DNA from 3 places in the Paenibacillus barengoltzii G22 genome. Region 3 is predicted to be linked to each of the others. Evidence: riboswitches for the same ligand, from Rfam matches in the RefSeq annotation. Region 3 holds a riboswitch; each other region holds the start of a gene.
What was found. A riboswitch is a leader RNA that binds a small molecule or an ion and turns the genes downstream of it on or off. The one in region 3 is predicted to bind cyclic di-AMP.
Positions count from the first base shown of each region.

Region 1 (7,295 bases), on a different contig from region 3:
GCGGATTAATATCAGCCAGGCACTTCTGGTGAAGGCATGCCGGAACGTTCATCTCGACGATACTGTATTCCTTCGACAGTTCAATGTAATCCAGCAGATTGGGAGTAACCAGCTGATGGGCCACGCGAATCCCCATGTCGCGTTCCGGATAGATCACCCGATCCACTCCCAGCTTCTCTAAAGCCCGGCCGTGCAGAAGCGAGATCGCTTTGGCGACTACCGTTTTAATACCCAGGTCTTTAAGGAGAATGGCCGCCAGGATGCTCATTTGAATATCGGTGCCAATCGCCACGATGCCGCAATCAAAATTGCGAACCCCCAGCGACTTCAGCACCTCTTCTTCTGTGGCATCAGCGACAACGGTATGCGTGAGCCGATCGCTAAGTTCTTCCACGATCTCTTCATTCCGGTCGATGCCCAGAACCTCATATCCTAACTCCATCAATTCCAAGGCCAGACTCGAGCCGAAGCGCCCCAAGCCGATGACCACAAACTGCTGCTTTTTCATTTTTGCCCATTTTCCCCTTATCCTATAATGATTTTACCTTCTGGATGGCGATACAACTCTTTCCCCTTCCTTGGACCAATCGCATAGGCGAGCGTCAAAGGCCCCAGCCGTCCGGCAAACATCGTAAGACTAATCACTACTTTTCCAAAATCCGTCAGACGCTCCGTTAAGCCCATCGATAATCCAACGGTTCCAAAAGCGGAGGTCGTCTCAAACAAGATAGAGAGGAAATTTGCATCTTCAGTAGTGGACAATACCATCGCTACAGCAACGATGACGAACAGCGCCATCATCGTAATCGTCAGCGCCTTAGAGATCCGTTCCTCAGCAATCCGGTAACGGAATAACACCAAATCCGTCCGTCCACGGATCATGGAGATCACCGCACCGATAAGAATCGTAAAGGTAGTCGTCTTGATCCCGCCCCCTGTTGAGCCAGGCGAAGCCCCAATGAACATCAGGATGATCATGAAGAATTGCGTAGCCTGACGCAGCGAACCGGTATCAAGGGTGACCACCCCTCCCGAACGCGGCGTGACCGATTGAAATAAAGAGGCCCAGATTTTGCCGCTCCAGCTAAGCGGCTCCAGCGTGCGTGGATTCGTGAATTCGAACACGAAAATGACGATCGTACCAATCGCAATCAGGACCGCCGTCATCGACAGCACAACCTTGGAATGAAGCGACAATTTGCGATGCTTGCGATACTCCGCCAGATCGGACAAGACAATAAAACCAAGACTGCCGGACACGATAAGTAAGATGGATACAATGTTAATCAAAGGATCGTTCACATAGGGGATTAAACTGCGGTAATCCCCAAACAGATCAAATCCTGCATTATTAAACATGGAAATCGAATGCCAAATCCCAAAATACAGCGCCCGGCCAAACGGCATATCAAAGGCCCAGCGGAGGGTAAGGAACACCGCTGCACCGGACTCAATCAGCAGCGAATACACCAGCACCTTGCGAATTAAGCGAACGATGCCTTCCATTGAATTTTGGTTCATCGCTTCCTGGAGCAAGAGACGGTCTTTCAGCGAGATTCTCCGTTTCAGGACGAGGGAGAACAAGGTAGCCATGGTCATAAAGCCAAGCCCCCCGATTTGGACGAGCAAGATGATGACGATATGGCCAAAAGTTGAAAAATACCTTCCCGTATCCACTACAAACAGCCCCGTTACACAAGTTGCCGAAGTTGCCGTAAACAATGCATCAACAAATGGCGTCGGTGCCCCGGACGTCCCGGAGATCGGAAGCATAAGCAGCAGACTTCCCAGCAAAATGATGAGGGCAAACCCAATCACTAATACCTGCGGCGGAGAAAGGTTTATTTTCTTCGTATTCAACGCGTTCACCTCATCGTCTTCCTGAAAAAAGAACAAAAGAAAAAAGCACTGGAAATCCAATGCCTTTCGGTGTTTGGTTCCTGATGCACAAGCCTACGAGGTTAGCTGACGGATTCGGACATGCCCAGTTGCCCTATTCGCGGACGCTTCATCCTCCCATGTAAGAAGTTGAAGCTCCGGGAAATTCACCCCAAAATGTACGGTTCCCCCGTTTTCATTACGAAATTCGGCCAATCTTTTCAATTGTTTTCATTCATTTTTCGTCAAATGGATTATATCCCTTATTGCGTCCCACCACAAAGCTCTATTTTCAAGAAAAAGACCAGAAAAAGACGAAATCAGGGATTGTGCAGATCAACTTCCCCTCCAATCTAAATGATGCGTAGACTTGCCGAAGTTTTTGCCGTTTCTCGTCAATTTTGCCCTCCGTCTGGCGCAGGGGGGATAGCTGTGTTATCTTTACTTTGACGTACTTGAGCGAAAAACATACCTCATATTATAAGAAGAGTACGTTTCCCAGAATTGATTTCAACTTAATCACAAAGGAGTTTTGCGAGTGAATTCCCCTTTGACGTCAAACGGCCGCCGCAGGATGAAGACCAAAAATCTGTGGCTGCTGGCCGCCCTCGGATTCATTGTGTTCGTGGCCGTTCAACTGTTCCCGACCACCGATTCAGAATCGTTGCAGTTGCAGCAATCAAATGAGGTGATCAGCAAACAAGAAGCAGCCGCCAGTGCAAGTGAATTTGTCCAATCGGTACTTGGGATCGACCTGCCGAATCCCGCGAAGGATAAAGCATTAATTACATACGAAACACGTTCTGATCTGTTTGGTTACTTAACCAAAGCCGATCTGCTCGCCCCATACTTAAAAACGTATGACAAGCAATTTCCCTATGACGTATTTCGTGTCCGTTACACGGATCCCACTGAAGCGTTAAGCGCCGTGACCGTAGATGTTCATATGACTACGGGGAAAGTCGTTGGCTTCGAGGAGATTAGTTCCTCCAGCAACGCCACCAAGCAGATGATGCTGGATGTAGGATCGGAAACGACCGATTCCATGAAGGCATGGGAAGGGGATCTCACGCTAGCGGAGAAAGAGGAGCTGGCACAGCCTTACCTGAACGCTTTCGGATTTCAACCAAGCGATTTGGAGCTGGCCTCCGGTGAAGGGGATGTAGGCCTCCTCTACCGTATCCAAGGCTACACCTTAGGTGAATCGCAGGCGGAAATCAAGCTTAGCTTCGAATACGGTAAGGTTTCTTCGTTGGAGAGCTATTTTAGTGTACCTCAGGCACATCTGGACTACGTTGCCGGGCAGACCAAAATCGCCAGCTGGCTTACCTATGCGGGTTATGCCCTGTTGACGTTCGTGCTGGCCATTCTGGCGATCGTTTACAGCGCGCTGACGCGAGTTCATACCTCGTTTAAGCGGGGAATTTTCCTGGCGTCGGCTTACTTCGTGTTATCCACGATTGGAACGATCAACATGATTCCGGTGTTCCAAAAAGACGGCCTTGAAGCCGGTGTACTCGTCTTTGGCCTCTTCTTCCAAGGTCTGGTGACCTTGTTCCTGGCCGCTTCCGTGTACTTCTCGTTAGTCGGCGGCGACGGACTGTGGCGGAAGAACGGCATCAACCTCTGGGCAAGATCAAGGGAAGAAGGGTATGGCCGTTCCATCCTGACCTCCGTGGGCGATGGGTATGCCTGGGCATTGATCCTGTTAGGCGTTCAATCCGTGGTGTTCTTCATTTTAGAGCACACGATTCATACCTGGTCCACGACCGATGCAACGCAATCGCCGTACAACATGGTGTATCCGGTATTGTTCCCGCTGCTGGCTTGGGTGGCCGGGATCGGGGAAGAAGCGGTGTATCGCCTCTTCGGGATCCCGATGCTGAAGAAAATGTTCCGCAGCACCTTTATCGCTTGCCTGTTGTCGACCTTGATCTGGGCGTTTGGCCACACGTTGTACCCGATTTATCCGGTCATTTCGCGCCCAATCGAATTAACCTTTATCGGACTGCTGTTCAGCTTCGTGTTTCTGCGTTACGGCTTCGCGACCGTTGTCTTCTCGCATGTCATCTTCGACAGCATTCTGATGGCCCTAAGCTTGATGTTTATGGGCGGAGCGCTGAATATCGTCGCCGGGTTGTTCTATATCGCCTTGCCGGCGATCGTGGCGTATGTGATTTACTTGTTTAACCCGCCAAGCAAGGAACGAAAGACCCCGCCTCCGCAACCAAAAGAGGAGCCGTATTTTACGACTCCTCTGGCGGATCTTCGTCCCGAAGGGCATTAAGAATTTGACGGGCTAATTTATCCCCGATAGAAAGAGGCCGAAAGTCTTCGACGGAGGCCTCTTTTATTTTTTTCAACGATCCAAAATGTTTAAGCAGCGCCTTCCGGCGTTTCTCGCCGATGCCAGGGATGGAGTCCAGCCGTGAGGCGACCATCGACTTGGCGCGCTGTTCACGGTGGAACGAAATGGCGAAGCGGTGCACCTCGTCTTGAATCCGCTGCAGCAGGTAGAACTCCTGGCTGTCACGCGGCAAATAGACCGGCTCCGGCGGATCAAACGCCATCAGCTGTGCGGTTTTATGCTTGGCGTCCTTCACCAGGCCGCACACCGGGATGTGCAAGCCCAGCTCGTTCTCCAGCACGTCGGTGGCTGCCGAGATCTGCCCTTTGCCTCCGTCAACCACGATCAGATCGGGCAGCGGCAAGTTCTCCTTCAACACCCGTTCATAGCGGCGGCGAATGACCTCACGCATCGTTTCGTAATCGTCCGGTCCTTTGACGGTTTTTACTTTATATTTACGGTATTCTTTCTTGGCCGGCTTACCGTCAATGAACACCACCATGGCCGAGACCGGATTCGTCCCCTGAATGTTGGAGTTATCGAACGCTTCAATCCGCGACACGGACTCCAAGCCAATCGCCTTGCCGAGATTCTCGGCCGCCTTCGAAGTGCGTTCCTCATCCCGTTCGATCAGCCGGAATTTCTCATCCAGCGTGATGCGCGCGTTCTCCTCGGCCATCTTGGTCATCTGCCGCTTTAAGCCGCGCTGCGGCACCAGCGTCTTCACGCCCAGCCACTCCTGCAAGGCGGTTGGAGCGTCAAGCGCGCCGGCTTCCTCTTGTTCTTCCGGCTTCTCCGGCAGCAGAATCTCCTGCGGCAAGGCCGGGTTATCGCTGTAATACTGCGTCACATAAGACATAAAGTCGCCGTAGGCGTCACCGTAGAACGGAAAGACCGACGCATGCCGTTCGATCATTTTCCCCTGACGCATGTACAGAATCTGTACGCACATCCAGCCCTTGTCTACGGCGTACCCAAACACGTCGCGGTCCTTCGCATCGGTCACGGTAATCTTCTGCTTCTCCATCACCGCATCGATGTTGATGATCTGGTCGCGCAGCTCCTTAGCCCGCTCGAATTGCAGGGCTTCGGCTGCCTCGTGCATTTTGCGCTCCAGCTCTTTCTTGATTTCCTCATGCCCGCCGCTCAGGAACGAGATGATCTCCTGGGTCATCTTCTCGTACGTTTCCTTCTCGACCTCATATACGCAAGGTGCCAAGCATTGGCCGATGTGATAATACAAGCACACTTCCTTAGGCATTACGTTGCATTTGCGCAGCGGGTACATGCGGTCGAGCAGCTTCTTCGTTTGCTGAGCCGCGTAAGCGTTAGGATACGGGCCAAAATATTTCGCTTTATCTTTAAGCACCCGCCGGGTGACTTCCAGCCGGGGATGCGGTTCATTCGTTATTTTGATGTAGGGGAACGTCTTGTCATCCTTCAGGAGGATATTATAACGCGGATGATGTTCTTTGATCAGGTTACATTCCAGGATCAGTGCTTCCATATTGCTCGCGGTCACGATGTATTCGAAGTCGCGGATCTCGGATACGAGCAGCTGGGTTTTCCCGTTATGGCTGCCTGTAAAATAGGAACGGACCCGGTTCTTCAGCACTTTGGCTTTACCGACGTAAATGATCTTACCGTCCTTGTTCTTCATTAAATAACAACCCGGGGAATCGGGCAGCAGCGCCAGCTTATGTTGGATTCGCTCCATCGCTTTCTCATAACTTAACGTTTCATTAGCCGATGTGTCCAAGCTTCCTCCTCCTTTCTCCACTCCAGGTTAACGCAGAAAACGCCTCCGGCCCAAACCGGAGGCGTCATCCAAGGCGTCAAGCGACGCGCCTGATCGTCTGGATTATTGATGTTTAGCGATCAGGTTCTTCAACGTGTCCTTCGAGTTCAATCCGACGATTTTATCGACCGGTTGACCGTCTTTGAACAGGATCAGCGTAGGAATGCTCATCACGCCGAAACGGGAAGCTGTTTCTGGATTGTCATCCACGTTCAGCTTCGCGATCTTCACGGAGTCACCCACTTCTGCGTCCAGCTCCTCCAAAATCGGAGCGATCATTTTGCAAGGGCCGCACCATGGAGCCCAAAAATCAACAAGAACCGGACCTTGTCCTTCGATTTCCGCATTGAAGGACTGATCGGATACGTTCACGATAGCCATGATAATTTCCTCCTTATTTGGGTTGCCCGGCCTAGCCCATTCATGGCTGAAGCGCAAACAACTGGTAGTCGAAAAAATGGAGCAGTCAGCCCAAAAAGCTGTTGCCGAACACATTATACCATACTACACTGAAAAAAAGAAAGTGTATGGTAACGCCTTCTTTACAAAACGAAAAAAGTTTGGTTATACTAAGAATAACCTGAAAACGGATTGTCTATGACATATTTCATTGACGAGACGATAATTTCCTGAGGAGGCCCATCGCCATGGATGCTAACACGCATGCGAACGATCCGCGGCAGCATATCAACGAAGAACCCCGCAACGATCTGTTTGATTTGATGAACGGCTTTTTTGGCATGCTGACGTTCATGATCGTGATTTTCTTCGGCATGGTCATCATTAAATTTATCGCCAGCTAGGCGGTAACCAGACCTCGAATTAAACGAAAGAGCCGGGTGCTCCCCCGCGAAGGGAGGTGCTCGGCTCTTTAACTTATGTCCGCGGATGTTCCATGATTACGCTTGACCGCGCTTATTCGTCCCATTCACCTGAACCACGGTAACGAACGGAGCGATCCGATCCATTAAGCGTTGGCCTTTATGCCGCTCTTCCCCGTCCTTGCTCGTAAAGCTCAAATGCTTCTCCAGTGCACCCAAGGAATAGTTGGATGTGTAGAACGTGGGCTTCCGGTTCATTCGATAATTCAAAATTGCGCCCATGACATGGTCGCGCACCCACGGATTCAGGTTCTCCGCACCGATATCGTCAAAGATCAGCAGGTCTACCTGCTTCATCATTTCCACCGTTTCGCGCAGCTTGTCGCTGTCCTGCAGCATGCTCTTCAGCTCTTCCACAAATTCCGGCATATAGACGATGGCGCCAGAGTAA
Region 1 covers NZ_KE159652.1:355,469-362,763, reverse strand. The annotation lists gene C812_RS01765 (potassium channel family protein) at 1-508, opposite strand, end outside; gene C812_RS01760 (TrkH family potassium uptake protein) at 526-1,869, opposite strand; cyclic di-AMP (ydaO/yuaA leader) riboswitch at 1,936-2,102, opposite strand; gene C812_RS01755 (CPBP family intramembrane glutamic endopeptidase) at 2,453-4,165, shown strand; gene uvrC (excinuclease ABC subunit UvrC) at 4,125-5,942, opposite strand; gene trxA (thioredoxin) at 6,087-6,404, opposite strand; gene C812_RS22165 (hypothetical protein) at 6,671-6,826, shown strand; gene dnaI (primosomal protein DnaI) at 6,923-7,295, opposite strand, start outside.
Region 1: it holds a riboswitch for cyclic di-AMP, as region 3 does, so the genes downstream of both, C812_RS01760 (TrkH family potassium uptake protein) here and C812_RS20910 (C40 family peptidase) in region 3, are expected to answer to the same signal.

Region 2 (7,295 bases), on a different contig from region 3:
CTCACGATCCTGCTTGTTGTGATCCCACTCCATGCACTTCCGGCAATCCGGATCCCCGTCGCCAGTTAGACCGATCTCATCGCCGTAGAACATGCAAGGCGTTCCAATATACGTAAACAGAAACACCACGCAGAGCTTGAGCTTGCGCTTGTCGCCGCCGACACGGGTCAGCAGGCGAGGGGTATCATGGCTGCCCAGCATGTTGAAGATCACTTCATTCGTTTGATGCGGATATCGCATGATCAGCGCACCCATCTCATCGGAAAAGGCCGCCCCGTCTACACCGCCGTTAAAAAACTCCAGCACTTTATCCGCAAAGGGGTAATTCATCACGGAATCAAATTGATCCCCCAGCAGCCAGTTCAAGGAATCGCTCCATACCTCACCAATCAGATAAGCTTCCGGGTTCGCTTGTTTGACGACCTGACGGAATTCCCGCCAGAACGAATGATCTATTTCATTGGCGACGTCAAGCCGCCAACCGTCCAACTTGATCTCCTTAATCCAATATTCGGCGACTTCAAGTAAATACTTTTTTAGTTCCGGGTTGGCGGTATTAAATTTCGGCATGTTGGGGAAGAACCCAAACGTATCATACGTCGGGATCCCGTTCTCTACCCTCGCCGGGAACTGGTTGACATGAAACCAACCGGCATACGGGGAGGCTTCACCATGTTTGAGGACGTCCTGGAATGGAGGAAAATGCTCCCCGCAATGATTAAAGACCGCGTCCAACACGACCCGGATCCCACGCTGATGACATTGCTCCACCAACTCCCGCAGCAAGTCGTTGTTTCCAAAATGAGGATCAACCTGTTTATAATCCACGGTGTCGTATTTATGGTTGGATGGAGCCAAAAAAATCGGAGTAAGATATATCGCTGTGATACCTAGGTCGGTCAAATCGTCCAAGTGGTCAATGATCCCCTGCAAATCGCCGCCAAAGTAATTTTCACGGGTCGGCTTGCCTCCCCAGGCTTCAACTGGCTTGGGATCATTGGAGGGATCTCCGTTGGCGAACCGCTCCGGCATAATCTGATAGAAGACCGCTTGCTTTGCCCATTCCGGCACTCGGACTACTTCGTTCTCATGAATATACGGAAATTCAAAGCATTCCCCCGGCGGTTGAGGAGCCTCCGATTGAATGCCTGTGTCCAGCAGGTACACCGTTTCAGTTCCCGCCGTAAGCTTAAAGGCATAAGAAAGACGTTTGAACTTGGGACGCACCGCGACCTCCCAATAGTCGAACATGCGATCATGGGCCGTTTTTTCCATCGGCAGCTCCTGGTAGGTTCCCGTCCAATCGTATTTGTCCCCGGTCATGGCCATCACCTGCTCCACATCATCCCGTTTCGTCCGGATGCGAAGATGGATCGTCGATGAGTCATAGGCATACGCCCATTTGTCCCGGGGCACGTGGTAGAGCGCTTCAAGCAGCACAGATTGGCGCCTCCTCTCGTAAATCGCTAGGGTTGTGATGATGTTCATTATTCCCCAAGGCAGCAAGGAGCATGAACCAAATGGGTAACATAATTCAGATTTGAATTGACCAAAGTATGATAAATAAGATTTACGAGGTTTTAAAGGGCAGTTCTGTGAAAACTTTTGAATATCATGAAAATTGTTTTGCATATATATGCATTCTGATTTATAATTAGCCCAGTAATCATCGTCGTGTGATAAAAAGAAAAGCAGAATAGGAGAGAAAAGCATGAAAAAATGGGGCATGTTATTCATAGCGGTCTTGATGGTGACTATGGTGCTGGCCGCTTGTGGTCAGGAAAAAAATAACAGCGGCAACGCGGCAAACAACGCCGGTCAAGCTGCGAACCAAAATGAGACTCAAGCAGGTGGGGATCAAACCGAACCGGCTAAGAAACTGATCGTAGGCATGAGTGCGGACTTCCCGCCATATGAGTTCCACATCAAGAACGACCAGGGTGAAGACGAAATTGTTGGTTTTGACGTAGAAATCGCTAAGGAAATCGCCAAGGATCTGGGCGCGGAGCTGGAGATCAAGGATATGCTGTTCGACTCCTTGCTCAACGAACTTTCTAGCGGGCGTGTAGATCTAGTTATCTCCGGATTAAGTCCAAAACCAGAACGCGCTGAGCAAATCGATATGTCGAAAATTTACTACACTGCAGAACAAGCCATTGTGACGCGTGAAGCTGACAAAGATAAATACTCCACTATGGAATCGCTGGAAGGTGCAAAAATCGGGGTACAAAAGAGCTCGATCCAGGAAGATATGGCGAAGGAAATTCCAAACGCCAAGCTGACCTCGCTGGCTAAAATCAATGACATCATTATGCAACTGACTTCGAACCGTGTAGATGCTGCGATATTGGAAGGACCGGTAGCCAAAGCATTTGTGAAGAACGTCAAAGGCATCGTTATTACGGATGCTAAACCTGAGACGGAAGATGAAGGTTATGTTGTTGGTGTCAAAAAAGGCAATAAAGAATTGTTGGATCAAGTGAATGCGACGCTGGATCGCCTGATGAGTGACGGAAGCATCGACAAGTTCGTCACAGAAGCTACTGAACTCGCAGAGAAATAATACGACACTGATCCATCTTTGCAGAAAATAGCGAGTCCTATCGCTATTTTCTGTTTTTTTGCTTGAAGAGTCCTACTTTAGGCTGGGAGGAATGAACATTTTATGGATTTGATTTCAATGTTTATTGAGTACCGGACTTATTTTCTTACCGGCATTCAGTACACACTTCTGTTAGCAGCCATTGGTGTGTTGTGCGGATTCATTCTAGGGTTAATCGTGGCCCTCGTCCGGATGTCTCCCTGGGGGATCCTCCGGTTTATTGGGCATGCGTGGGTTGAATTTCTGCGGGGGACCCCGATGTTAGTTCAGCTCTTCATTATTCATTATGGTTTTTCTACGATGTTTGGCATTAATTTTTCGCCGATTGAATCCGGTTCAATTACGCTTTCGATCAACAGTTCAGCTTATCTGGCAGAAATTTTCCGCGCCGGGATTCAAGGTGTGGACCGTGGACAAGGAGAGGCGGCTCGTTCCTTGGGGATGACTAAAGGGATGACGATGCGCCACATCATCATTCCTCAGGCAATCAAATCGGTACTCCCTGCCATTGGCAACGAGTTTGTGACCATTATCAAGGAATCATCGATCGTTTCTATTATCGGGATTACGGAATTGATGTTCCAATCCGGCGCGATTGTGGGCATCACCTATGACGGAATGACGCCATACTTGATTGTTGCTATTCTGTACTTTATTCTGACATTCACGCTGTCTCGGATTTTGGGCGTGTTCGAAAGGAAGTTGAAGACCAGTGATCACCGTTAAAGGTTTGCATAAAAAATTTGGCCAACTCCATATTTTGCGCGGGATCGATCTGGAAATCTCCAAAGGCGAAGTTGTCGTCGTTATCGGTCCGAGTGGATCGGGGAAGAGTACGTTTCTTCGTTGCTTGAACCTGTTAGAGGTTCCGACCGAAGGGGAGATCACCTTTGAAGGAGCTTCCATCACTGCCAAAGGCCATGACATCAATAAAACCCGCGAGAAAATGGGCATGGTGTTCCAGCACTTTAATCTGTTCCCGCACAAGACCGTAATCGACAACATTACGCTGGCCCCTATTCGCGTTAAGAAGCTCGATAAAAGCAAAGCGGAAGCAATCGCCATGGATCTGCTTCGCACGGTTGGACTGGAGGATAAGAGAAACGCCTATCCGGCGCAGCTCTCCGGCGGTCAGAAGCAGCGGATTGCGATTGCCCGCGCATTGGCCATGGAGCCGCATGTGATGCTGTTTGATGAGCCAACGTCGGCTTTGGACCCGGAGATGGTCGGAGAGGTGCTTGACGTCATGAAGAACCTGGCTGAGCGGGGCATGACGATGGTTATCGTTACGCATGAGATGGGATTTGCCCGTGAGGTAGGTGACCGCATCCTGTTTATGGATCAAGGCGTCATTTTGGAGCAAGGTACGCCGCAAGAGGTGTTTGGGGCGCCAAAGCATCAGCGGACGCAGGACTTTTTAAGCAAAGTATTATAAATTTGAGGGACCGTCCGAGGACTTCGGGCGGTTTTTTTGTCCTTTGGAGTTCGAACGTACGCTCTAAGTTTACACGCTTTTTACTATTAAACACAAAAATGTAACCAGTCCAGTCAAGGGATTCCGCCGTTTGGTGGGATTTACCTGGCCTATTGGTTACAAAATTGTGATATATTGAGTAGGCCGAAACCTGAACTTGAGGTGCGGGGGACGAAAGATGAAAGCAGAAGCGGTCACGCTGACTGTTTTCTTGGGGTGAAGCGTATCGAGGCGATGCGCCGGGAATGATCCTTTTTCCCGAATCCGACAACTAACTCCGCAGGCGCAGTAAAAAGGAGGGCAATTCACTTGAATACTCGTATTTGGTCTAAACTTGCAGCAACGGCGCTGATTGCCGTAAGCCTTACGATTCCGATGCAGACGATATCCGTCCATGCAGACGCGGTACATAAAGCCGTGGAAGGAGATACATTTTATCTTCTTGCCAAAAAATATGGCGTAGACATGAATAAACTCATGGCTGCCAACCCATCCATCAATCCAAGTAATATATACGCTGGATTGAAAATCACCATTCCGGGCGTCCAGACGCAATCGACAGGAGTAGCTTCTGCTGCTCCGGCGAAGAAGGAAAATGCGGCGACGACAACCGCATCCGCTTCCAAGCTGAAAGTGATGTCCACTGGGAACGTGGTTGAAGCGTGGGGGAAAACCTTTACTTACTCGAAAACGATTAATGTGAAAGCTTCGGCGTATTCGGCATCCGCTAGCGAGAATGGAAAATGGGGAGCGGTTGACTACTTCGGCAACCCGCTGAAGCTGGGCACCATCGCGGTTGATCCCAAGGTCATTCCGATGGGCACGAAGGTGTTGGTAACCGGGCATAACCATGATGGGCTGCCGGATCAAGCTTTTGTAGCTACGGCTACTGACCAGGGGGGAGCTATCAAAGGCAATCGGATCGATATCTTTATTCCAGGCAGTGCGGCAAATGCGAAAGCGTTTGGGTTCCAAGATGTGACGCTTTACGTATTAAATTAAACATGAGGTGTAGATCAAAAAGCCGGTCAGGATATGTCCTGGCCGACTTTTTGGTTTTGCTGGCAAATGGCCGATTCATACGGGTCAGCGGTATTTGGTCGTATGCAGCAGCTCAGAAAGATCAACGAATTGATACCCTTGTGCCTGCAGGGCGTCGATGATCTTCGGCAAAGCTTGAATGGTGCCGGTTAAGTCGGAGCCGACGCCGCCGCCTGAATGTTGAAGGATGATCGAGCCGGGGCCCGCCGTACTCATCACATTGGAGAACACCTTCTTTTCGTCGATCCCTTTCCAATCCTGGGAATCCACATTCCAATTTACGAGGGTGTAACCGTTCTTCTTCGCCCATTGGACCTGTTCTTCCTTAATTTCTCCATAAGGCGGCCGAATCAATTGGGGACGATATCCAACGACGTTCTGAATAATTTTCTCCGTGCGTAAAATCTCGCTCTGGAACTGCTTAATGGAGCGGTTACGGAAGTTCGGATGACTATAGGAATGGTTGCCGATGAGGTGGCCTTCGTGACTCATCCGCCGCAACAAGCCGGGAAACTTCTTTGCTCGCGCCCCAACCACAAAGAAGGTGGCTTTGACCCCTTTGCGGTGAAGTACGTCTAAAATTTGCGGTGTAAACCGCGGATCCGGCCCATCATCGAAGGTCAGCGCAATCTGCTTCACCTCCGGTCCCCGGAAGATGAAGGTTTCTGAATATTTGCGGCGCAGTTCACCAAGATCGGCTGACGTGGTACCTGCAGGTATGAATGTATCCTTATTGTCCGCCTGATTCCCCTGAGATGTTGGGCCCCTAAGTTCGAGATCGCGTGCTGTGTCGGCTTTAACAGGATACAGTTGAGTCCCGCCTGCCATGACCAGAGAAGCGGTCATACAGCAGACCAGAACTTTCTTCAGCTGTATAAGCAATGTGAAGTCCCCCTTCAATCCGAAAACTGTACATGTTCCCTAGTATCCCCTAACTTTGCAAAGATCATAATGGACGGTGCAAAATCGCGCAGATTACTGCCTATGACCAGTTGTGAGAGATGTCACAGACGAACCCGTTAAAAACATGCATCCTTTGATGAAGTGTAATCAAATGGATGGGGGGAGCTTATGGCAATCGTAGTGGCGAACAAAGAAATATCACCAGGGGTGTTCAAACTGTCGGTACAAGGGCGATTTACGGGAAAAATCGGGCAGTTCTACATGTTGCGCGCCGGGGAACGCTACCCGTTACTGTCCCGACCGATCAGCATCTTTGATCTTGAAGAGGATCGGCTGGATTTCTTGATCCAGGTTGCGGGAGAAGGGACGACTCGGTTGTCTGAACTGAAGCCGGGCGACCGCTTGACCTTGGATGGGCCGTTTGGGAACGGGTTTCCGTCGCTTGTGGGAAGGATTGCCTTTGTAGGTGGCGGTATCGGAATTGCTCCGTTCTATTACGCGCTGAGGGAAGCACCGCAGGCGGACGTATATCTCGGCTTCAGCCGTGAGCCGTATATGGTAGAGGAATTCCGTACTTTAGCCCGCGGTAACGTGACGGTGGATGTCGGCGGCTCGATTCTAGAGAAAGTGGATTTTCGCGCGTACGATACGGTGATCGCTTGCGGACCTCATCCGATGCTGCATGCCGTGCAGCGCAAACAGGAGGAAATCGGAGGTCAGGCGAAGGTATACGTCTCCTTAGAGAATCGGATGGCGTGTGGAATCGGCGCATGCCTTGTCTGCAGTTTGAAATGCAGAGATGGCCGGAAGAAGGCTTGCGCGGATGGGCCGGTATTTTTGGCGGATGAGGTGGTGTTCGCATGACGGATTTATTGTGCCAAATCGCCGGCGTTTCCTTTAAAAATCCGATTGTGATGGCCTCTGGAACGTTTGGCTTCGGGAAGGAATATGGTGCAATTTACGATATCAATCAACTCGGCGGGTTGTCAGGCAAAGGACTGACGCTGCATCCGAAGGCAGGGAACGAAGGCGTTCGCGTAGCTGAGACGGCATCGGGGATGTTAAACAGCGTGGGATTGGAGAATCCGGGCATCCACGCTTTCCTGCGTGAAGAATGTCCGAGATGGGAGCAGCTGAACTTGGTTCGGATCGTAAACCTGGGCGGAAATACAATCGAAGAGTATGTGGAAGGCGCGAGGCTTATCGATGAGGATGAAGCTTGGCGGAGACGAGAAGGCAGAACTGCAGTGGATATGATCGAGCTGAACATTTCCT
Region 2 covers NZ_KE159652.1:1,637,093-1,644,387, forward strand. The annotation lists gene C812_RS07625 (alpha-glycosidase) at 1-1,440, opposite strand, end outside; gene C812_RS07630 (transporter substrate-binding domain-containing protein) at 1,712-2,563, shown strand; gene C812_RS07635 (amino acid ABC transporter permease) at 2,666-3,328, shown strand; gene C812_RS07640 (amino acid ABC transporter ATP-binding protein) at 3,315-4,037, shown strand; cyclic di-AMP (ydaO/yuaA leader) riboswitch at 4,209-4,377, shown strand; gene C812_RS07645 (3D domain-containing protein) at 4,386-5,078, shown strand; gene C812_RS07650 (polysaccharide deacetylase family protein) at 5,163-5,993, opposite strand; gene C812_RS07655 (dihydroorotate dehydrogenase electron transfer subunit) at 6,189-6,884, shown strand; gene C812_RS07660 (dihydroorotate dehydrogenase) at 6,881-7,295, shown strand, end outside.
Region 2: it holds a riboswitch for cyclic di-AMP, as region 3 does, so the genes downstream of both, C812_RS07645 (3D domain-containing protein) here and C812_RS20910 (C40 family peptidase) in region 3, are expected to answer to the same signal.

Region 3 (7,295 bases):
TTCCTCGTGATCTTGGTGTTTCTTATTCTTTTTGCTCACCATCACCGGCCCCCTTTTCAAAGATTTCCGCACGTTCCGCAGGGGTTAAGAACACGGCAAGTTTCTGTTGAATTGCAATCGTAGACACACCCGATTGAATGGACAGCAGGCCTTCCACCATCATCAACCGGATCTCCATCTCTTTCTTCGAGAGACGTTTCAGTTTATTGGCGATCGGGTGCCACAGCACATAACCGGTGAAAATACCGAATACCGTCGCAATAAATGCACCTGAAATGGCATGAGCCAGAATCTCCATATCGCTCATGTCGGACAGTGCGGCGATCAGACCGACAACCGCACCAAGCACCCCGAGTGTCGGAGCGTACATCCCCGCCTGAGAGAACATCAGAGCACCTGCTTTGTGGCGCTCCTCGGTGGCCGCAATATCCTCAGTCAGGACATCCTGCACGAATTCTTGATCGTTGCCGTCGATGATCATCCGCATCCCACCGCGCAGGAAGTCATCGTTGATCTCTTCAACCTTCGCTTCCAGCGCCAGCAAGCCTTCGCGGCGGGTAATGGTCGCCCATTCCGTAAACAGGGTGATCAACTCCGCTTTGCTGATCATTTTCGGTTTGACGATCGTCATTTTGATCAAGGTCGGAAACTTCTTCAACTCCGATAACGGGAAGCCCATAAACAGCGTTGCCGCCGTTCCGACAAAGATGATGACGAAGGCCGCAGGGTTCTGAACCAAGCTTTCTACGGGTGCGCCTTTTAGGAACATACCTAAAATCAGGGCAATCAATCCGAGAATCAAACCAATAATTGTTGAAAATTCCATTGTACACCTCGTCCTTGAGAGAAATTGATACCAACTTGCCCTTCCGCGTCCTTGCGGAAGAGACTGACACACCAGTCTGAAACGATTAACTATTTTATCGACAGATTTCCCTTTTTTTTTAAGTGGTTTTTTCCGGTATAATAAGATTACGGTCAGAATGGAGAAGGCCGAAAGGGAGGATATCGCAGTGGGCGTAAAATACGGCAGGGATTATGAATTTATTTTGGCTGATTTGACGAACGCGGTTGGCCGGATTCAAGATAGCTATCTTTTCTTCGAAATGGAGCCCTCGGAATGGGAAGGGTTATCGGATACGGATCGAGGCGAGGTGCTTGAAGCTCTGGCGGAGGATTTATTCTTTGGGTTGGGCTCGGAGCCGATGATTGAGGTAGGCAGTGCGATCGTGATCTATGATCCCGAAGGACATCGTATCAATATCCTGATCGGGGATTCCGAATTAACCTCCGTATCCTTGATATAACCGCATCTGTTGCTGCCGCTGTACCGTCCAATGGCGATAAGCATGAAGGCAGGGGTTCGAGAATACAATAGTTGGAGACGAGGCTAGGACAAATCAAACTTCAGATCCTGGTGCGTGACGAGGAAACTTACATATACAGGAGTTCTTGAAGAGAACGGGAGGAAGAATAATGCCGTTTACACCGCAAGAAGTTGAAGCGCATTTGGAAAAACTGGAAGGATGGGAACTAGAGGAAGGACGATGGATTTTTCGTAAATATACGTTTTCCAACTTTATGAAGGGGATCGCATTTGTGGATGAGGTAGCTGCGATCTCGGAAGCATTTAACCACCATCCCTTTATCACAATCGACTATAAAACGGTAACGCTCCGTTTGACCTCTTGGGAGGAAGGCGGCATTACAGCCGTTGACATCAAGGAGGCGCAGCAATATAACGAGGCCTACGAAAAGATGCGGTCAGGGGATTAGCCAAGTCAGCCATGATCGGATTTATAGAGGTAACAAAACAACCGCCGGGAATTTACATTCCCGGCGGTTGTGCTTTTTTCACGTGTTTATTTTTTCTCCGCAAGCCATAAGGCGACGTTCGCAATTTCCTCTTCCTTTAAGCGATCCTTAAAAGAAGGCATCATGCCGCCCTTCCCTTTGGTGATAATGGAGAACAGTTGGTCTGCCGTCAATTCCGATCCAATCTTCTGCAGATTTGGGCCCGCGCCGCCTTGCAATGTATCACCGTGGCAGGAGATGCAATTTGCTTTGACGATGGCTTCGGCTTGTTCTGCGTTCATGGTGATTTCAGGCATTTGCGGCTTGGCTTCTTGCGCAGCCTCTTCCCGGCTTGGCAAGGTGAACATCAATACAAGGGCTAAAGCGCCTGCGATGACGAACAAACCGCTCATGATCCACTTTTGCATTTCAATCGCCCCTCCTATGTATGCTACCTATCCATTATAACGGAACACACGGGTTGATCATAGTCTTTGTGTCCAAATTAGGAACAAAAATTATCCGTTTCCGTTAAATTGTGTGCCATAAGTCATAGTCTTAATCAAAACAAGACATAAAAAAGAGCGTGCCTTTATTCGGGCAGCCCTTTATGAACCATACAATAGAACGGTTTGGACACCCCGCCAGGTGTCATCTTCTCATACAGATCGGTAATGACAAACCCCGCCTTCTGGTAAGCCCGGATCGCCCGGGTGTTCCAGGTCAGCACTTCTAGGTCAATCTGGTTATCCGGCTTACGACGCCGAGCTTCCTCCACGATGGTCCTCACAAACAGCTTGCCCAGCCCGTGGCCGCATAGCTCGGGCTTCATACCGATGCCAAGCCGGGTGACTCCTTCCATCGGGAAGTACTGAGCGAAGCCGGCAAGCTCCTCCTTCTCATCCAATACGGAGACATACTGTTCGGCGCGGATCGCCGGGTTCCCAAACTCCACGTCGAGCGCTTTCATTTGCTCCCATGGCAGCCAACTGTAGATGTCATAAGGAGAATCGTAACGCCAGGTGCAAATTTCCGCGCCATGGGCTTCTTCCATCGGCACGATACGAAACGGAGACATCGTTTGGTCCATATTGCCCCTCCTTAATTAAAGGAAAGTCCGTCGTAATTGTTCCATTATCCTCACAATAGCCGGAATTACGCAGCTTGTAAAGGTTTTTGCCTACCCTTCGGGAAATTAAAATTGTGGGATTTCTCCTGGATTTTTGGCTTTGCGGCAACCTTTTTCCCAGTTGTTTCGTTATATAGATAAGAGTACAGATAAAAAAAGACCGCAAGGCGGTTCCAACGAGAACCCGGCCCAGCGGCGAATTAGTGATGATGAACAGGATGAAACCGATAGATCAATGGATTACGATTCCGCAGCGTAGACGGAATAACCGTACTTACTGAGAACACGCTTCGCGCCAACGTAGCGGTTCTGGTAATAACTGTTACTTAGCTTGTCGATCCGGATGCCCTTGGATGAGGATGCATGGGCGAATTCACCGTCGCCGACGTAAACACCAACATGGGATACTTTGCCCGTCCCCGTCGTCTTGAAGAAGATGAGATCCCCAGCTTGAAGCTCGCTCTTCGGTACCGGTGTGCCTTGCTTATACTGAGCGGCAGACACACGTGCTAACTTGATACCCATCTTGCTGAAGACGTACCGGGTAAATCCAGAGCAATCAAATCCCGCTGTCGTGGTGCCGCCAAATTTATAAGGCGTCCCGTACACGGAATCGACGATACTAGATAGCGTCGTTGTCTCGGCTTTTGCGGAGTCGGCAAAGGCGCTACCTGCCCCCAAGGTGAATAGGAGGGCTAAACTCGTTACCGCTGCTGTCAAAGTCTTTCTCAAGATGTCTTACTCCTTCCAAGGCCTACGAGGTTAGCTTATGGATTCGGTTGAAGGTTCCCTATGATCTGCTATAGCGGTAAGTTAAAAAGTCATCTTCGGATCACGAAGTAACTCAGGATGGAGATTCGGCGTCGAATCTTGAACTCAGCCGGGCCTTCCGCTGCTCACGTAGCTTCCAGCTACGCTGCGCTGCTCAGTCCCTAAGCTTCATTCAACCTTCTCGGTGCTCCAAACCTAACTTTTTAACCTTGATTGAAATGGCAAGTTAAAAAGTCATCTTCGGATCATGAAGGATGAGACTGTTACCTTTTATAGCGAAATCAATTCACCCTTTGGTGGGTCCCCCGCTTCCCGGGTGCGTGGGAATTCGGCAGTTTCATTGTAGATGGCACCCAAGATCTTGCATAGAAATAGTTACAACAATAATTACAAAGTTGTTACCATTTACGTTCTTCATTTTACCAAAGCCGTCCAGAGATGACAAGTTTGTCGAAAAAAACGCTTCTATTGGCCTGTGTTCGCGAAGGGATTCGTGGGTAATGGTTCCTAAGAGACTAGGGCTAAAGAAAAGAGTAGGAGAAAGAAAGGGGATCCAAGGAAAAAACCCGCAGAGACGTTGTAATCAACATCCCCACGGGCTTCGTAGCGAGTTCTTATTGAACATCATCGTGATCAGCAATTTCACCGGTTACATCTTCATACTTGTCGTTGCTCATGATGCGTTTTGCGCCAACGTAACGCTCGACGTAGTACTTCTCGCTTAATTTGCTGATGACTACACCTTTGGAGGAGGAGGCATGAGCAAATTTGCCGTCGCCGACGTAGATGCCGACATGAGAAACGCCTTTGCCGGAAGTATTAAAGAAGACCAAATCGCCTTCGATCAGTTCGCTCTTGTCAACCGCCGTACCCATTTTGTATTGGGATGCGGATTGATGAGGCAGCTTGATGCCGATCTTCGAGAAGACGTACATCGTAAATCCAGAACAGTCGAATCCGGAGGTTGTGGTTCCGCCTGCAACGTAGCTGCTTCCAAGCGCGCCGTCGATGACATTGTCCAGTTTGGAATCGGCGAAAACGCTGCCAGTTCCAATGGTGAAAAGCATGGCAAAACTTACTGCTGCTACCGTCAAACGCTTCTTCAAGAAGTTATGCTCCTTCCAATGCCTACGAGGTTAGCTTAAGGATTCGGTTGAAGGTTCCCTATGATCCCTCACAAACGAGATCAATTCACCCAAAGTGGTTCCCCCGTTTCCCTGGTGAAGGGAATTCGGCTTGTTTTTCACACCTGTCATTTCTAATTTGACATCCGGCACGAATCTCCTGCCAAAGATGACAAAAATAATTACAAAACTGTTACTGAAATTGCGTTGCTGTTATTGTAACAAAGGTAGGTATCTTTTGGCAATGCCTAATTCACAAGATTAAGAGGGGAAATAGGAGGAAAGGCCTTCGCCGAACGGCGAAGGCCTTGATGTTACAGGGGTTTTAAGGAGTTAAAAAATTTTAACTTTTTTGTGCCTTGGACTGCCAAAGATGAAATTGAGAGGCGATCTTCCAGACTTTAAATGTGCAGCGAAAGAGAGGATAAGCCTGCTGCAGGATGAGGGCCAGCATCCCCGTCCAAATCCAAGATGCGGTGCCGAACAGAAGGAAGAGGATCAGGCCAAAAGCCCCGAGAATTAGCGAGATGGAGACGCCCTGCAACAAGGTTCGGAAGCAAGCCAGCAGGGAATTCCAAACTCCGGCTTTAAACAGGTAGCCGAACTGGACAAACAACAGGCATTGCCGGATAAACCAACCGTAAATGAACCAGCCCAGGATCAGCCCAAGCCCAGCGAGCCAGGTTGCCATCGGAAGTTCCATCCCGGTCAACCCCGGCCAAAGCGACAGTAGTCTCGGCACAATCCAGAAGGCGGGCAACAAGGTAAGCACGAGCTCCATCGCGTAGAACAAAATTACCGGTTTACCAAATTCCTTCATTCCTCGGAACAGGGGGAAGCCGGGGTTGCGATTTTCCGCCGGTGTGAAGCCGTAGAAGATTCCCGCCTGGATCAACGGAGTCAAGATCATGCGCAGGACGATCATCCCTGCCAGCAGCCAGCAATACAACCGAACCTCGGGATTGCTCCATAAATTCATCTGTCCCTCAAGCAAGAACAGGAGTTTCGATAGCGCCGTGGGCGGCGGGTCAGGATATCTTTGCAGCAGCGCCGTTACGGCAGTATCGACCAACCGGTACAAGAACAATCCCCACAGCAGCTGGTACAGGAACAAGATGATGACCGAGGGAAATTGGCTTTTCAGGGCAGTCCACCCTAAACGAACGAAACTCATTTCTTTCCCTCCTTATAGAAGTATGGACCTAGGGTTACCACAGAAGTCCTCCAAGGATCGCTTCAAGCAGCTTGGTGACGCTCATATTGGAGCGAGACAACGTGGTTTCAGGGACTTCTGCTTTCAGATAGTTGTTGATGTGAAGGTTCTCCACCGTTAAGGTGTAGTCCGGGTCGATCTGAACCCATGCCAGCGGTGCTTTATATTGCAGCTTGATCTCGAGGCGAGAATCTTCCCCGTTCCATTGCTTGCGTACGGTGTGCCCATCGGTGAAGGTGAACAGCAGCGGAACCTTCGGATGGGTTGCCCCTTTGCGGGTAAAGACCACTTTCGACTCGTATATCTGACCGCTTTCCTGGTTGATTGGAGTGATTTGAATGTTGTCTACTGCAAAATCCGCCATTTTCCCATCATAGACGTATTGTTGAAAATACGCTTTCCAACTGCGGCCGGTCACTTGCTCAACTACCCGTTGGAAATCAGCGGTCGTTGGGTGCTTAAACCGATATTTCTGGCTGTATGTGCTCAGAATCCGCCTCATCGTCTTGCTGCCGACCTGCCGCTCGATATCCAGCAGGATTAATTTGCCGCGGTAGTACGCATTCTTGGCATAGCCATCCCCGGGACCGTATTTCCAGGCGTTCTGGGTCAAGGAAGCCGGTGAAGTAATCATGGCCGATTGGATCGGCAAATTCGGGGTGATGCCGAACTCCTGCTCCATGAGCTTATCCTCTGCATAGGAGGCAAAGGCTTCATCCAACCAAGCTTCCTCGAGTTCATTGTTGGCGATCATCCCGTAGAAGAACTGATGGGCGATTTCGTGGATGACCGTGCGCTCCAGATCATCGTATCCAGGGGAATCGCTGACGGCCCCAAACGCGGTAACTAGAGTCGGATATTCCATGCCGCCGGCCCCGTTTGCGTTCGCCGGTGGAACGACCACGGACAGCGTGGAATACGGGTACCGGCCATACCACTTACTGTAGTTTGCCAGAGCGACCTTGGCGGCATAGAAGTAGCGTTCCTTCAGATCCTTATGTGCGGGATCGAGATACAGCTTAATGCGCACGCCGGGAACTTCTGCTGAGGAGAAGGGCTCTTCCATGTAGATGAAGTTCGGCGAAGCCGCCCAAGCGAAATCGTGGACATCGTCGGCGTAGAATTGCAAGGTTTTCCGTCCGTTCTTCAAGACTGCCTTTTTGGTCTGAAAACCAGTGGCTGCCACGGTGTACGTCTCGGGCACATTGATCCTTACACTGTAAATCCCGAAGTCGGAGTAAAATTCCGAGTTCCCGTGATACTG
Region 3 covers NZ_KE159656.1:39,166-46,460, reverse strand. The annotation lists gene motB (flagellar motor protein MotB) at 1-42, opposite strand, end outside; gene motA (flagellar motor stator protein MotA) at 23-826, opposite strand; gene C812_RS20935 (hypothetical protein) at 1,014-1,307, shown strand; gene C812_RS20930 (4a-hydroxytetrahydrobiopterin dehydratase) at 1,477-1,776, shown strand; gene C812_RS20925 (c-type cytochrome) at 1,863-2,222, opposite strand; gene C812_RS20920 (GNAT family N-acetyltransferase) at 2,387-2,884, opposite strand; gene C812_RS20915 (C40 family peptidase) at 3,164-3,655, opposite strand; gene C812_RS20910 (C40 family peptidase) at 4,309-4,800, opposite strand; cyclic di-AMP (ydaO/yuaA leader) riboswitch at 4,805-4,941, opposite strand; gene C812_RS20905 (hypothetical protein) at 5,162-5,992, opposite strand; gene C812_RS20900 (M1 family metallopeptidase) at 6,027-7,295, opposite strand, start outside.